Regions from separate parts of the Paenibacillus ihbetae genome, predicted to be linked through region 1. Evidence: riboswitches for the same ligand, from Rfam matches in the RefSeq annotation. Region 1 holds a riboswitch; each other region holds the start of a gene.
The links. Region 1 has a riboswitch for cyclic di-AMP ahead of BBD41_RS17910 (adenine nucleotide alpha hydrolase family protein). Riboswitches for the same ligand answer to the same signal wherever they lie in the genome.

Region 1 (4,214 bases):
GTTTGGCGCAGCTCCCTGATGTCTTGTTCCCGCTCCGTTAAAATATTGAGAGAGCAGATCTTCCAGCTGGGACAGCGTTACCGGCTTTGCGGAGTCCTGCAGTTCATAACCAAGCAGCCCGTTGGGCTCGATCGTAGCCGTTTTCACATCATTTCGTTTGGATATCCCCTGCTGCCGCAATTTCATCTCAAGCGCATCTACGGTTAACCTCAGCTTTTTCATATTCTGCAATTGAAGCTGCCCATTCTCTATAACGATAACGGCTGGTCCCTTTATCCACTTCTCAAACCGGCTCCAACGCACTTGCATAAATTCGACAAGGATGAGAACCAGAATAAAGACCAGAGCCGCTGTAAGGGTCAGAACTAAGTTTTCATCAGCGATCGGTTGAACAATAATCGTTCCGATCGAAATCATCGTAATGGTTGTGGGTACGGTCATTTGAGAGATTGATTTTCGGCCGGAGATGCGGAGCACCAGCATTCCAAAAATAATTAAAGCAAGGGACTTCCATACCTCATTCCACAGATCATTCCATAGCTCATTCATACGCTCATCTCCTCAATCGATCAATGGTTCCCCTATGTTTTGAACAACGAATAAACATCTTATGCATTCCCTTCCTCATTTCGATGGATAATATCTAGCTAAGGACCGGTCTCCCCATTATTTTGGTTTGGCGAATCGTCCGGATTCGGGTACAATCAATTACTGGAACAAATATCCTGAGGCGAGGGGTGTTCTATGCATCATTTCAATGAGGTCTTCGTTCAATTGTTAATTTTACTTGCGATATCGATGGGGGTTATCGCATTTGCCAAAAAAGTAAACCAACCCTATTCGATTGCACTCGTCGTAGTAGGTTTGCTGCTTGGATTGCTGCATATTCCCGTGCTGGACGAAGCCGAAACCTTTATTACGCAATCAAATGTATTCCAGGCGATCATCATCTCCTTGTTTCTGCCTATCCTTCTTGGAGACGCCACATTAAAGCTTCCTTTCTCACACTTACGGGAACAGAGCAAGCCAGTGGCTGCCCTGGCGATCGGCGGCACCTTCTTGTCTTTCCTTATTATCGCTCTGGCGATGTATGGCATCATGGGACTGCCTTTACCTGTTGCTTTTACCTTTGCAGCGCTTATGAGCGCAACGGACCCGATTAGCGTGATCTCCATCTTCAAATCCCTTGGCGTTTCCAAGAAAATGGTGACCATTATCGAAGGGGAATCGCTTTTTAATGACGGCATCGCCGTCGTGTTATTTCAAATTTCATCGGTATACTTGCTTTCATATATAGAGATGGGCTGGGCAGGCATAGGCAGCGGCATTTGGCTCTTTCTTCAATTTAGCTTGGGCGGGATTGCGATTGGAGCCATCCTCGGCTTTCTGTTCTCGCAGCTCATTCGTTTTTATGACGATTATCCGCTGGAGATTGCCTTTTCGATGCTGCTGTTTTTCGGAAGCTACTTTATTGCCGAGCACTTTCATGTCTCGGGTGTTATCGCCGTCGTCGTAAGCGGCTTGATCTTCGGCAGCTACGGCAGCCGGATCGGAATGTCCGAAACCACGAAGATGAATATCAACTCGTTCTGGGATGTCATTACCCTGGTTGCCAATTCATTGATATTCCTTATGATCGGCCTTGAAATCAAGCATATTGATTTCACGGATAAATGGGCGCTGATTATCACCTCCATCCTTATCGTGCTGATTGGAAGAACGGTCGCTGTTTATACCAGCTTGAGCTTCCTGCGGAATTTTCCGTCATCCTGGAAAGCTCTCCTGAATTGGGGCGGCTTAAAAGGGAGCTTATCGATTGCACTTGCGCTAAGCCTGCCCGCCTCCTTCAAAGGGCGCGACGATATCCTCGTCCTTACATTCAGCGTCGTCCTGTTTTCGCTTCTTGCACAGGGGCTGACGATAAAACCGTTGGTTAGCAAGCTTAAGCTGTCGAATCCCGTCAAGGAGACCGAATAACTAATTAGAGCAAGATCGAATAATTATTGAAAAGTCCGAAACCTCGCGAGGGAAATCGCGTAAATACCTAAGTATAGATTAAGCTGCATCGTTTCAATAACGTCACATGAGACTTCGGGATCAAGGTTTACATTTAGATTTACCTAGCTTAGTATATACTTCGATAATCTTATATTATTGATCGCTTAATCCCCACCACTTGGGGAGCGGGGGAACCAGAGAAGCCGCTAACGGCTTCAGGGGTGAATTCTTTCCAAGGCGGAAAGAACGGGGACTCTCAGACCCGAATCCGACAGCTAACCTCGTCAGCGTCTCGAGAGATAACGCCCGTGCAACTTTGACTTGTTTATTCGGAACACAGTCCAAAGCCTGGAAGCAGATTGTCTCTGCTACCGGGCTTTTTTCCTTGGGTCCGGAAGACTCAAGCCGCTTGATTAGAAAGGAGCAGATGCATTCATGATACATCACGAGAAAATTATGGTGTGTGTTTATTATGGTCCAAACGGCGAACGACTGATTCGGAGAGGCGGCGAGCTTGCCAGACTTCTGCAATGTCCCCTCTATGTTATGAGCGTCATCCCCATGGCTGCGGATGAACTCGATCTCGAACAAGAGAAGTTTATGGCCCTTTGGCAAACGATCTGTGACGAATATGGCGCTACGTTTATCACCAAGCCTAATCATAACCGTCAAAAAGCTTCGGATATTATCGCCGAAACCTCCAAGCAGTATCAGATAACGCAGCTGATCATCGGACAATCCGGCCAAACACGGTGGCAGGAAATTACACAGGGTTCATTCGTCAATGAGCTGCTTAATCGAATCGGCGAGACGGATTTGCACATCGTTGCTGTACAGCGAATGGATCAACACATCGTGGAGACTCACGAGCGTGGAATTCCGGTTACGGTTGTCAGCAAAAATGGCCAATATCTGATCCGTAAAGGTGAAGACGACGGGGAAGTTGTCGCTGAGGGGCTGTTCTTCAAGGAACTGAACACGGATTTCGAAACCGGCTTGTTACGTATAAAAACGGATCGGGGATTTAACTATTTAAAGATAAGTCAGGGGAAAGTCGTAGACGCTTCGTTTTTCTTAAGTCAAGCATCGCCCCCCCTTGGCCTGGAGAAGGATTATGGGCAGTAACCCAACGAACCATCAATCCATCCCCAGCAGATTCGAAATGTTCATCAACAAGCAAAAAAACAATATGAGCCCCCCTCAGCTCATCCTGATCGTATTTACCATCTTAATCTTAATCGGCACCTTGCTCCTTGCGCTTCCTCAGTCTTCTACTAGCGGTACATCCGTAGGGTTGCTGAATGCATTATTTACAGCCACATCCGCAATCTGCGTGAATGGCCTAGTTGTCGTGGATACTGGGAGCGTCTATTCGACTTTAGGTCAAGTCATCATTATGATTCTGATTCAAGTCGGGGGATTGGGCTTTATGACCTTTGGTGTCATGGTAGCCATCGTCTTGGGGAAAAGAATCGGGTTAAAGCAGCGCCTCTTGATCCAGCAAACGACCCACTCCACATCGGCACAGGGACTGGTCAAACTATCCCTGTATATGGTGCTGATCTCATTTGCTTTTGAAACGCTCGGAACAATTCTCCTTGCCATTCGGTGGCATGAGCTCGGCTGGGGACAAGCGCTCTATTATGGGCTTTTTCATTCCGTCTCTGCCTTTAACAACGCCGGTTTTGCCCTGTGGTCAGACAGCCTCTCCTCCTTCGTCGGCGATCCTGTCGTCAACATAACGATTGTTATGCTCTTTGTTATTGGCGGACTCGGGTACATAGTCGTCGTCGATCTCTTCCGCAAGCGCTCCTGGAGGAAGCTGTCCCTTCACTCCAAGATTGTCATTCTTGGAACGGGTATCCTGTTCGTGTTCGGGTTTGCAGCCATTCTCATACTGGAAAGCTGGAATCCGGCTACGTTCGGGAATTTGAACGGAGGCGAGCGGGTGCTCGCAGCATTCTTCCAGGGCATGACTCCAAGAAGCTCCGGGTTTAACACAATTGACATCAGCAGCATGCTGGCGGCTTCCCAGTTTATTATCATCATTCTGATGTTTATCGGAGCAGCCTCAGGCGGAACGGGAGGAGGCATCAAGATCAACACGCTTGTGGTACTCATACTGGCAACCATCCAAACCTTCCGTGGCGGTGGTCAGGTCCATGCCTTCCAGCGCAAAATTGCGATTGAAACGGTTTTGCGGGCACTAGCAGTGG
Region 2 (4,214 bases), 240 kb from region 1:
AGCTGACCGACGACCTGTTTCACCGGTGGGGCATCATGCCTGATATTCGGATGGAGATCGATTCCTTCGAAGCGATCGTCCGCTTGATCCCGACCTGCAAAGCAGCGGCCCTGCTTCCGAAATCATACCTCCGTCCGCAGCTGCTCTCCGACAACGGGCTTGTGGACATTCACATCCCCGCGCTCATGGAGACGCGGCGGACGACATCCCTGATTTACGGGGATGCTTCAGAGCTCAGCAGCGCCGCCCGTCGCTGGATTAACGAGACCGAGGTGCTCTTCCGGAGCCTTGCGGAAGAGAAGCAGCGAAAAAACCTGACGACCTAGAAATTCGTCAGGTTTTTTTGTATTATTTCTGCTGCAGATTCACGACTTCGGTCTCAAACCGTTCCACATTGTCGTTGGAGCCGATGACGACCATAACATCGCCGGCATTAACCACGTCCATCGCCGTCGGCGCAACGATAATGCCGGATCGCTTGTTGAGGGCAACCACCGTGACACCGTAACGGACGCGCGTGTTCAGTTCGCTTAACGTCTTGCCGTCCATACAATCGGTTACCGTCATTTCCACAATCAAATAATCCTTAGATAATTCGATATAGTCGAGCAGATTCGGCGTAACCAGCTGGTGAGCCACACGGATCCCCATATCCCGCTCCGGGAAGATGACCCGGTCCACGCCCAGCTTCTGCAGCGCCCGGCCGTGCAGCACGGAAATCGCTTTGGCCACGACGGTCGATACACCGAGTTCCTTGAGCAGAATGGCGGACAGAATGCTCATCTGGATATCGTCTCCGATCGCGACGATCCCGCAGTCGAAATTGCGGATGCCGAGCGATTTCAGCATCTCCTCATCCGTAGCATCCGCGACCACCGTATGGGTCAAATGCTCGCTCATATCCTCGACGACCTCTTCGTTCCGGTCAATGCCGAGAACTTCATAGCCTAGTTCCATCAGTTCCAGTGCCAGACTCGAGCCGAACCGCCCCAAACCGATCACTGCAAATTGCTTTGGTTTCATGTCTCTCCTATACTCCTTATCCAATAATCATTTTGCCTTCCGGATAACGATACAATTCTTTACCCTTTTTCGGCCCCAGTGCATAAGCCAGCGTCAACGGACCGAGACGTCCGGCAAACATCGTCAAGCTGATCAGTATTTTGCCGAGCACCGTCAGATCTGGCGTCAAGCCCATCGATAAGCCGACGGTGCCGAAGGCCGAGGTCGTTTCGAATAAAATCTCCAGGAAATCCGCATCCTCCGTCGTGGACAGAATCATGGACACCGTCAATACGAGCAGCAGCGCCAGAAGCGCAATCGTCAGCGCCTTAAGCACGCGCTCCTGGGCCAGGCGATACCGGAACATAACGATATCGTCTCTCCCTCTCATCATCGCGAACACGGCCCCTACCATAACCATAAAGGTTGTCGTCTTGATCCCGCCCCCCGTCGAGCCAGGCGACGCTCCGATAAACATAAGTATAATAATGAAAAATTGCGTGGCTTGCCTGAGGCCGCCGATATCTATCGAATTTACGCCCGCTGTTCGCGGACTGACCGACTGGAAGAACGAGGCAAGCACTCTGCCTCCCCCATCCAAGGAGCCCAGCGTTAGCGGATTGGTAAACTCAAAAATGAATATGATGATCGCCCCGATAAATATCAAAGATCCCGACATCGAGAGAACGACTTTGGAGTGAAGCGAAAGCTTCCTTTTTTGACGGAAATCGATCAAATCGGATAATACAACGAACCCGATACCGCCGGATATGATCAATAGCATGGATACGATGTTCACCAGCGGATCATCGACATAACCGGTGAGACTATGAAAATCGCCGAACAGATCGAAGCCCGCATTGTTAAACAGCGAAACGGAATGGAACAGGCCGAAATAAATGGCTTTTCCAATAGGCATATCCCATGCCCAGCGGAGAGTAAATAGTAAGGCTCCGCATGCCTCGAAGGTCAGGGAATAGATAAACACCCGCCGGATTAAACGAACGATCCCTTCGATCGAGGACTGATTCATCGCTTCCTGCAGAACAAGCCGGTCCTTGAGGGATATCTTGCGCTTAAACACCAGGGCGAACAGGGTTGCCATCGTCATAAACCCGAGCCCGCTGAGCTGAATGAGCAGGAGGATCACCGTATGTCCGAAGGCACTGAAGCTTGTGCCTGTATCCACGACGACAAGCCCGGTCAGACAGACGGCTGAAGCTGCCGTAAACATGGCGTCAATCCAGGCGATCGGTTCGCCGGTCCTGCTGGATACGGGCAGCATGAGCAGAAGGGTTCCGACCAGGATCGCCGCCGCAAAACCGAGCGCAAGGATCTGCGGAGGTGACAGCTTAAGCCAATTCAATTTTGAGTTCAATGTTTCACCTTCTCCAAAAAAATCAACGAAAAAAGACACTGGAAAACAGTGCCCTTAACGGTCTGGTTCCTGTGCAGCAGCCTACGAGGTTAGCTGACGGATTCGGGCATTATCACAGGCCGCCCTATCCATGATCCGAAAGAGATCATGAAATTCACCCCAATTACATGGTTCCCCCGTTCTCAGTACGAAATTCGGCTGGTCTATTCAGTTCCTTGAAAGCATGATGTGATTATAACGCAATCCGGGAGGGAACCCAACGCCGTTTTTTTACCAAAAAGACTTTAAATAAGGGCGATTTGGGCATATTCAAGAGTACAAGGATATCATTCTCTAACGTTTTCGAAACCTTTCATTCATTTTCAGCGTTTTATTTCATTATTGGGCTTTGGGATAAGCAGGGCTTGTTCTTCATATGTATGTTATATTGACTCTATGATCCGCATGTTGCGGGGCCGGTTATTCATATCGGAAAGCACTAAAATCAAGAGGAGGAATTTCATGAACCGTGCCGCAGAGCCCTTGAAGCTGACGCCTAACCTGAAGAAGCTTATCGCCCCGGCCATTATCGGCCTGATCCTGTTTCTTGTTTTTCAGGTACTCCCATCCACTTCCTTCGAGTCAACCGATACGCCCTATCCGAAAATCATCTCCAAAGAGGAGGCTGCACAAGCCGCGTCACGGTTCGCGAGCGAGCATTTAGGATTTCCTGCTGCCGAAGGGGAAGACACGCTTGTTACATACCAGTCCAACTCCGAGCTGTACGGATATTTGGCGAAAGAGAAGAAGCTCCGGGATTATAATAAGAGCTACGGAGCCAAATACCCTTACGATGTATACCGTGTCCGCTTCACCTTGCCGGGCGGCGATGCGCTGAACGTGGATGTACATATGCAAAATGCCGGCATCGCCGGATTTTCCTATGATTCCGCCCGCTCCGTTTACGACCGGATCGAGCTGAATCAAGGGGAGGTCCGCAAGCAAATGCTGCTCCTGGTGGAGGAGGGCATGACGCTGGCCGAGAAGCAGGCTCTCGCCGAGCCGTGGCTCAAGTGGGCCGGATATGATGCGACGCAGCTCCAGCTCTCCACCCGGGAAGGCGAACCCACGCTGAAGTATACCGTCACGGAAGCGGCGATCGGGGATTCGAGGCTGCAGCTGGCGTTTACCTTTGAGCATGGAAAGCTGCGTTCCTTCGAGCCGGCATTCTCGGTTCCGGCAGCGCACACCGCCTATGTCAACAAGCAGACGCAGGACGCAACGCTGCTGACGCTCGTCGGTTACGGTTTGTTTACGCTTGTGCTCGGTATCCTGGCCATCGTCTACAGCGTCAAGACCCGGGCCTACACCTCGTTTAAGCGCGGTATCCTGCTGTCCGTCCTGTTGTTTGTCATCCAGATGCTGAATACGTACAACCTGGTTCCGGTCTTTAAGGCACAAGGAATGTCCGAGACCGGGATCATCGGGATTATGATCTTCTACGCCATTTATTCCCTCATCTTCTCCGCTCTGCTCTATTTCTCGCTTGTCGGCGGAAGCGGCCTATGGCGGAAGGAAGACGGGCTTAATCCGTGGCCGCGGGCCAAGGAGCCCGGATACGGGCGCTATGTCCTGGACAGCATGAAGGTGGGCTATATGTGGGCACTCATTCTGCTCGGCATCCAGTCCTTGATCTTCATCGCGCTCGGCCTGACCTTGAACACCTGGTCCACGACCGATGCCTCGCAGTCCCCTTACAACATGCTCTATCCATGGCTGTTTCCGCTGATGGCTTGGCTCGCAGGCATATCGGAGGAAGCGGTATACCGGCTGTTCGGCATTAGAATGGTGAAGA
Region 3 (4,214 bases), 1.8 Mb from region 1:
GCTTGCGTTCGATGCGGCTCCGCGAATTGAGAAAGGCGTAACGTACGTACCTTTCCGGGCCGTGGGCGAGGCACTGGGCATCGATATCAAATGGAACAGCAAGACTCAAACCGTGCAGGCGGTAAAGAACGGCACCGATAACACAACCGAGGTTCAGCTCAGAGTCGGCAGCACCACCGCCGTGGTGAATAAGAAGAACGTCAAGCTGCCTGCAGCGCCCATCATGCGCGAGGGACGCGTGCTGATTCCGCTCAGCTCGTTCAGCAGCCAATTCGGGGCTTCCGTAAAGTGGAATCAGGCAACGCGCACCGTATCGCTCAAATCACCGAAAAGCAAAATGCATCTGCGGGCCTTCTATGCCATTGAATCCTTCAAAGAGCGGGATATTATTCAATGGATGAATTCCGTCGCCTTTGGCTGGAGCCGAATTGACCGTAACGGCGAATTCACCCTTCAAGGGGTTGAATACCGCATGCCGGAAGCCGCCGGAGACATCACGCCCCAGTCACTTGTAGCCGATGCGGAAGAACAGGGCATTAAGCCCTATCTGATGGTATATGCACTGGACGGTAACGGCGAGCTGACAAAAATGATGAGCGACGCCTTGCTGCGGATGAAATCGATCGACGGGATTACCGCCGCCGTTGCGGACAATGGGTTCGGCGGAGTCGTGCTTGATTTCGAAGGATTGGGCTTCAAGCTGGATGCCGCCTCCCAGCAGAAGCTGCTGAACCAATACGTGAAGGACCTTAGAGCTGCCTTGCCGAAAGGGGCTGCCCTGTCCTTGGCCGTACCTCCGTTAAACAGCGCCTATAAAGGGTATGATTACAAAACGCTTGCATCGATTGCCGACGATCTGATTATCATGGCATACCAGTATCACCCGGTTGGCAACAAAGACCGAAAGCCGGAACCGAACACGCAAGTGCAGCAGGCCATTCAGCTTGCTTTGGATGCCGGGGCACCCAAGGACAAGCTGCTGCTTGGTATCAGCCTGGGCAGCGAAACGGAGAACTCCATCGACGACAAGCTTGGTCTGGCCAAGCGCTATCAGCTGAAAGGTGCGGCATTGTGGCGGCTCGGTATATTCAGAGTCTACGGTGATGATATCGAAGGCGCCATGAACAAAGCGGTGATCAAAGAGTGATCCGTAATAAAGGTTGAAGCGTGGATGAGTCCATCCTTCCTCTCTTCACCATACAGGCTGCCGGTCGCTATGGACCTGCAGCCTGTTCAGCTTGTTCAATGCTTCCGTGATAACCGAGCATCTCTGACAGCCAATGAAACGACACAGGCTATGAATTAGCCGATGCCACTCTTCCGCATGACCGGCACAAAAAAAATGACCTCCGTTGTAAACAGAGGTCATCATCAAGACTTATGTATGTATTCGGTGCAATCAATAAAAATCGACCATAGGATTCCTTTACTAGGACTTTCAAGACTTGCATCGTGCAGAGAGTCGGATCATGATCAAGGATTAGCTGGTCTAGCTAACGCTTCCTACCAGCTTCGCATATTCCTCTTGGCCTAGCACCCGACGTGCGGTAACATAACGAGGCTTATAGTAAGAATCGCTAAGCTTGCTGATTCGAACACCCTTGCTGCTTGAAGCATGTGCGAACTGCCCGTCTCCAATATAAACGCCAGCATGTGAAATTCCCTTGCCGTTCGTGTTGAAGAATACCAGATCACCGACACGCAGCTCTTCCTGGTCTACATGCACGCCTACTTGGGCTTGTCCTTGGGAAGTGCGCGGAAGGTCAAGATCAAAATTACGGAACATATACAGAATAAATCCGGAGCAATCAAATCCGCTTGTGGTTGTTCCGCCCCACTTGTACGGTGTTCCTACTAACTGCTTCACTTGCTGCTGAAAGTTAGGCTGCTGATCGGCAAACGCTGTCACGGCACCGGAAGAAAAAATGATTGCGGATCCTAGCAAAGAAATGACCAATTTCTTCAAAATATATTCTCTCCTTCGATGCCTACGGAGTTAGCTAAGGGTTCGGCTGAAGGTCACCTATATTCCCTCTACTACAAGAATAATTCACCCAGGACGGTTCCCCCGTTTTCTTTAGCGAAATTCGGCAAAATTCATTAACATTTTGTAACCCTTTCTTAATATAGTATACAAGCTAGCAAACTGTCAATAATATCCGATAAATCTATCGTTTTTTAGATATCGCCGTCGAATCGAAAGAGTTTCAACAGTGTTTTTACTATATGAAAGGTCACATAGTCATGACATTTATGTTAAAATTGTTTCCGTTTTCTCGTGCGGCGAAATTCTTCATATAAGAAGCCGGCAGCTAAGGCGCCGGCTTCTGTACTAGCAAATGCAAGCTGTATGAAATCACATGTGGTTTATCGACTCGGCATGCCGCAGCAGGACGTCTGCCGCCATTTCTGACAGATGCTTGCCTCGCTGCGCCCCGACTTCATTCTCAAAGCTGCCCAGATTCCCCTTCTCCAGCTTCTTCGTCAAACTGTTCGCGATCCCTGCGTTCCGGATATCCCCGCTGCTCAGGAACCGCTCGATCAGGGCGATCATATCGCCGGGGCTCGTCACCGTCTGAAATTCAATCTCGGCTGCTGCCGTATTGCCCGCTAGATCTGCTCCTTCCACGGTCAAGACATGATCACCGAGCGGAAGCTGATACAGCGGGATAGCTTCACCGGGTGGGACGGGTTGGCCGTCCAGCTTAATGACCGTCCGGCTTCCATCAATGCCGGAAACGGAGTCGGTCATATGGATGACCGGCGTCCAATCGCTGGAGACATTCCATCCTCCCTCTTTTGCCGGTGGCTCTACCCGAATGTCCGGCGGGGACAGATCAATGGCCAATGGAACGGATTGGATGCTTTCTTCAAGACCTGCAGCGTTGACAGAGCGGTAATATAGCGCAGCCGATGCCGCTTCCTGGTCCAGAACGATCGGCCCCGAGTAGTGAGTCCAGGTAACGCCGTCAAAGCTGTAGACGGTTTCGGTAACGGTCGAACCGTCGTCTTGCACGCTCAATTCAACGGTAACTGGCACCGTGTACCAGCCGTTCAGGCCGTTAGGTTGTTCCGGCGTTAATTTGGAAGCCGTGTGCGGCGGCGTATCGTCATCTTCCCCGTAAGGCTCGGGAAGAACCGGCATCATGGTCGGATCCCAGCCATCCGATCCTTTCATCATCATGGGAACCGTGTACAGATTGGCTTCGTCCGGCGTGAGCTGCTTCGACCAATTCGCGCGGGCCTCGGCTGCCGCGCCAGGTCCGGTATTGTTATATTCGTAGTATTTGGCGGTTTTCTCGTTATCCGGCCTTCCCCAGTTATGCCAGCCTTTATCGTGCACGATTCCTTCCATTTCCGAGTTCATGAACAGCACATGGGCAAACGGTCGCCATGGACGCCCAAGATAAACATCGAAGATTCCGCCCGCTCCCGTAATTTTGCTGTTGATGAACAAATATCCGTAAGATTGATTTTCCGGGGTGCTGGCGGCTGTAATATATCCCCCTGAACGGACATTGTGAATGACGCTCTGGTCAAACACGCCGATTCCTGGTCCGTAAATAAAATCAACCGCTCCTTCAATATAGCTGTTCTTCACGTACACCCGTTTCCCGGCATTGTTCACAAAGAACGTGTCCTGATATCCGAGCATTCGTACATTGTTGAAATAGGCCCGATCGCCCCGCAGATCGATTGCCGCCGCCGGGCCTTGGGCACCCGCTCCATTCGCAAACGTGATGTTCTCGGCGGTAAAATCATCGGATTCGATTGCAGTGGCACGCTCATTGAATCCGGTGCCCGTTATCCCGGTATAGGTGATGACCGTCTCTTCCTTGCTCTCGCCGATCAAGCTCACGGCATGCTTCGTTTTGGGAACGGTAACCTGCTCCTCATAGATCCCGTTACGGATATAGATTATCGCTCGGTCCGTATTGCCATCCGGGATGGAGTCTATCGCGGCTTGAACGCTCGTAAACATACCTGTACCGTCCTTGGCCACGATGATGATCGAAGCAGGCGTTGCGCCTTGAGGATAGCTTCCGACTCCCGGTCCGTTCCCGTTTACCGACCTGACCGAATAATAATAGGTTTTACCTGTAACGACATCCGTATCGATCAAACCGGGCTGCCGCAAATCAGACGCGATGACCTTACCTTCTTCGTTTCTGGATTCCGACCTTGTAACTTGGTAAGAAGCCGCACCTTCTACG

Region 2: it holds a riboswitch for cyclic di-AMP, as region 1 does, so the genes downstream of both, BBD41_RS19120 (TrkH family potassium uptake protein) here and BBD41_RS17910 (adenine nucleotide alpha hydrolase family protein) in region 1, are expected to answer to the same signal.
Region 3: it holds a riboswitch for cyclic di-AMP, as region 1 does, so the genes downstream of both, BBD41_RS26270 (C40 family peptidase) here and BBD41_RS17910 (adenine nucleotide alpha hydrolase family protein) in region 1, are expected to answer to the same signal.

Annotation. Positions count from the first base shown of each region.
Region 1 covers NZ_CP016809.1:4,039,675-4,043,888, reverse strand. Annotated here, with positions in the region: gene BBD41_RS17920 (DUF421 domain-containing protein) at 1-549, opposite strand, end outside; gene BBD41_RS17915 (cation:proton antiporter) at 745-1,977, shown strand; cyclic di-AMP (ydaO/yuaA leader) riboswitch at 2,150-2,302, shown strand; gene BBD41_RS17910 (adenine nucleotide alpha hydrolase family protein) at 2,434-3,123, shown strand; gene BBD41_RS17905 (TrkH family potassium uptake protein) at 3,113-4,214, shown strand, end outside.
Region 2 covers NZ_CP016809.1:4,283,928-4,288,141, reverse strand. Annotated here, with positions in the region: gene BBD41_RS19130 (LysR family transcriptional regulator) at 1-326, shown strand, start outside; gene BBD41_RS19125 (potassium channel family protein) at 349-1,023, opposite strand; gene BBD41_RS19120 (TrkH family potassium uptake protein) at 1,040-2,380, opposite strand; cyclic di-AMP (ydaO/yuaA leader) riboswitch at 2,444-2,590, opposite strand; gene BBD41_RS19115 (CPBP family intramembrane glutamic endopeptidase) at 2,882-4,214, shown strand, end outside.
Region 3 covers NZ_CP016809.1:5,840,978-5,845,191, reverse strand. Annotated here, with positions in the region: gene BBD41_RS26275 (stalk domain-containing protein) at 1-1,147, shown strand, start outside; gene BBD41_RS26270 (C40 family peptidase) at 1,490-1,966, opposite strand; cyclic di-AMP (ydaO/yuaA leader) riboswitch at 1,970-2,103, opposite strand; gene BBD41_RS26265 (pectinesterase family protein) at 2,357-4,214, opposite strand, start outside.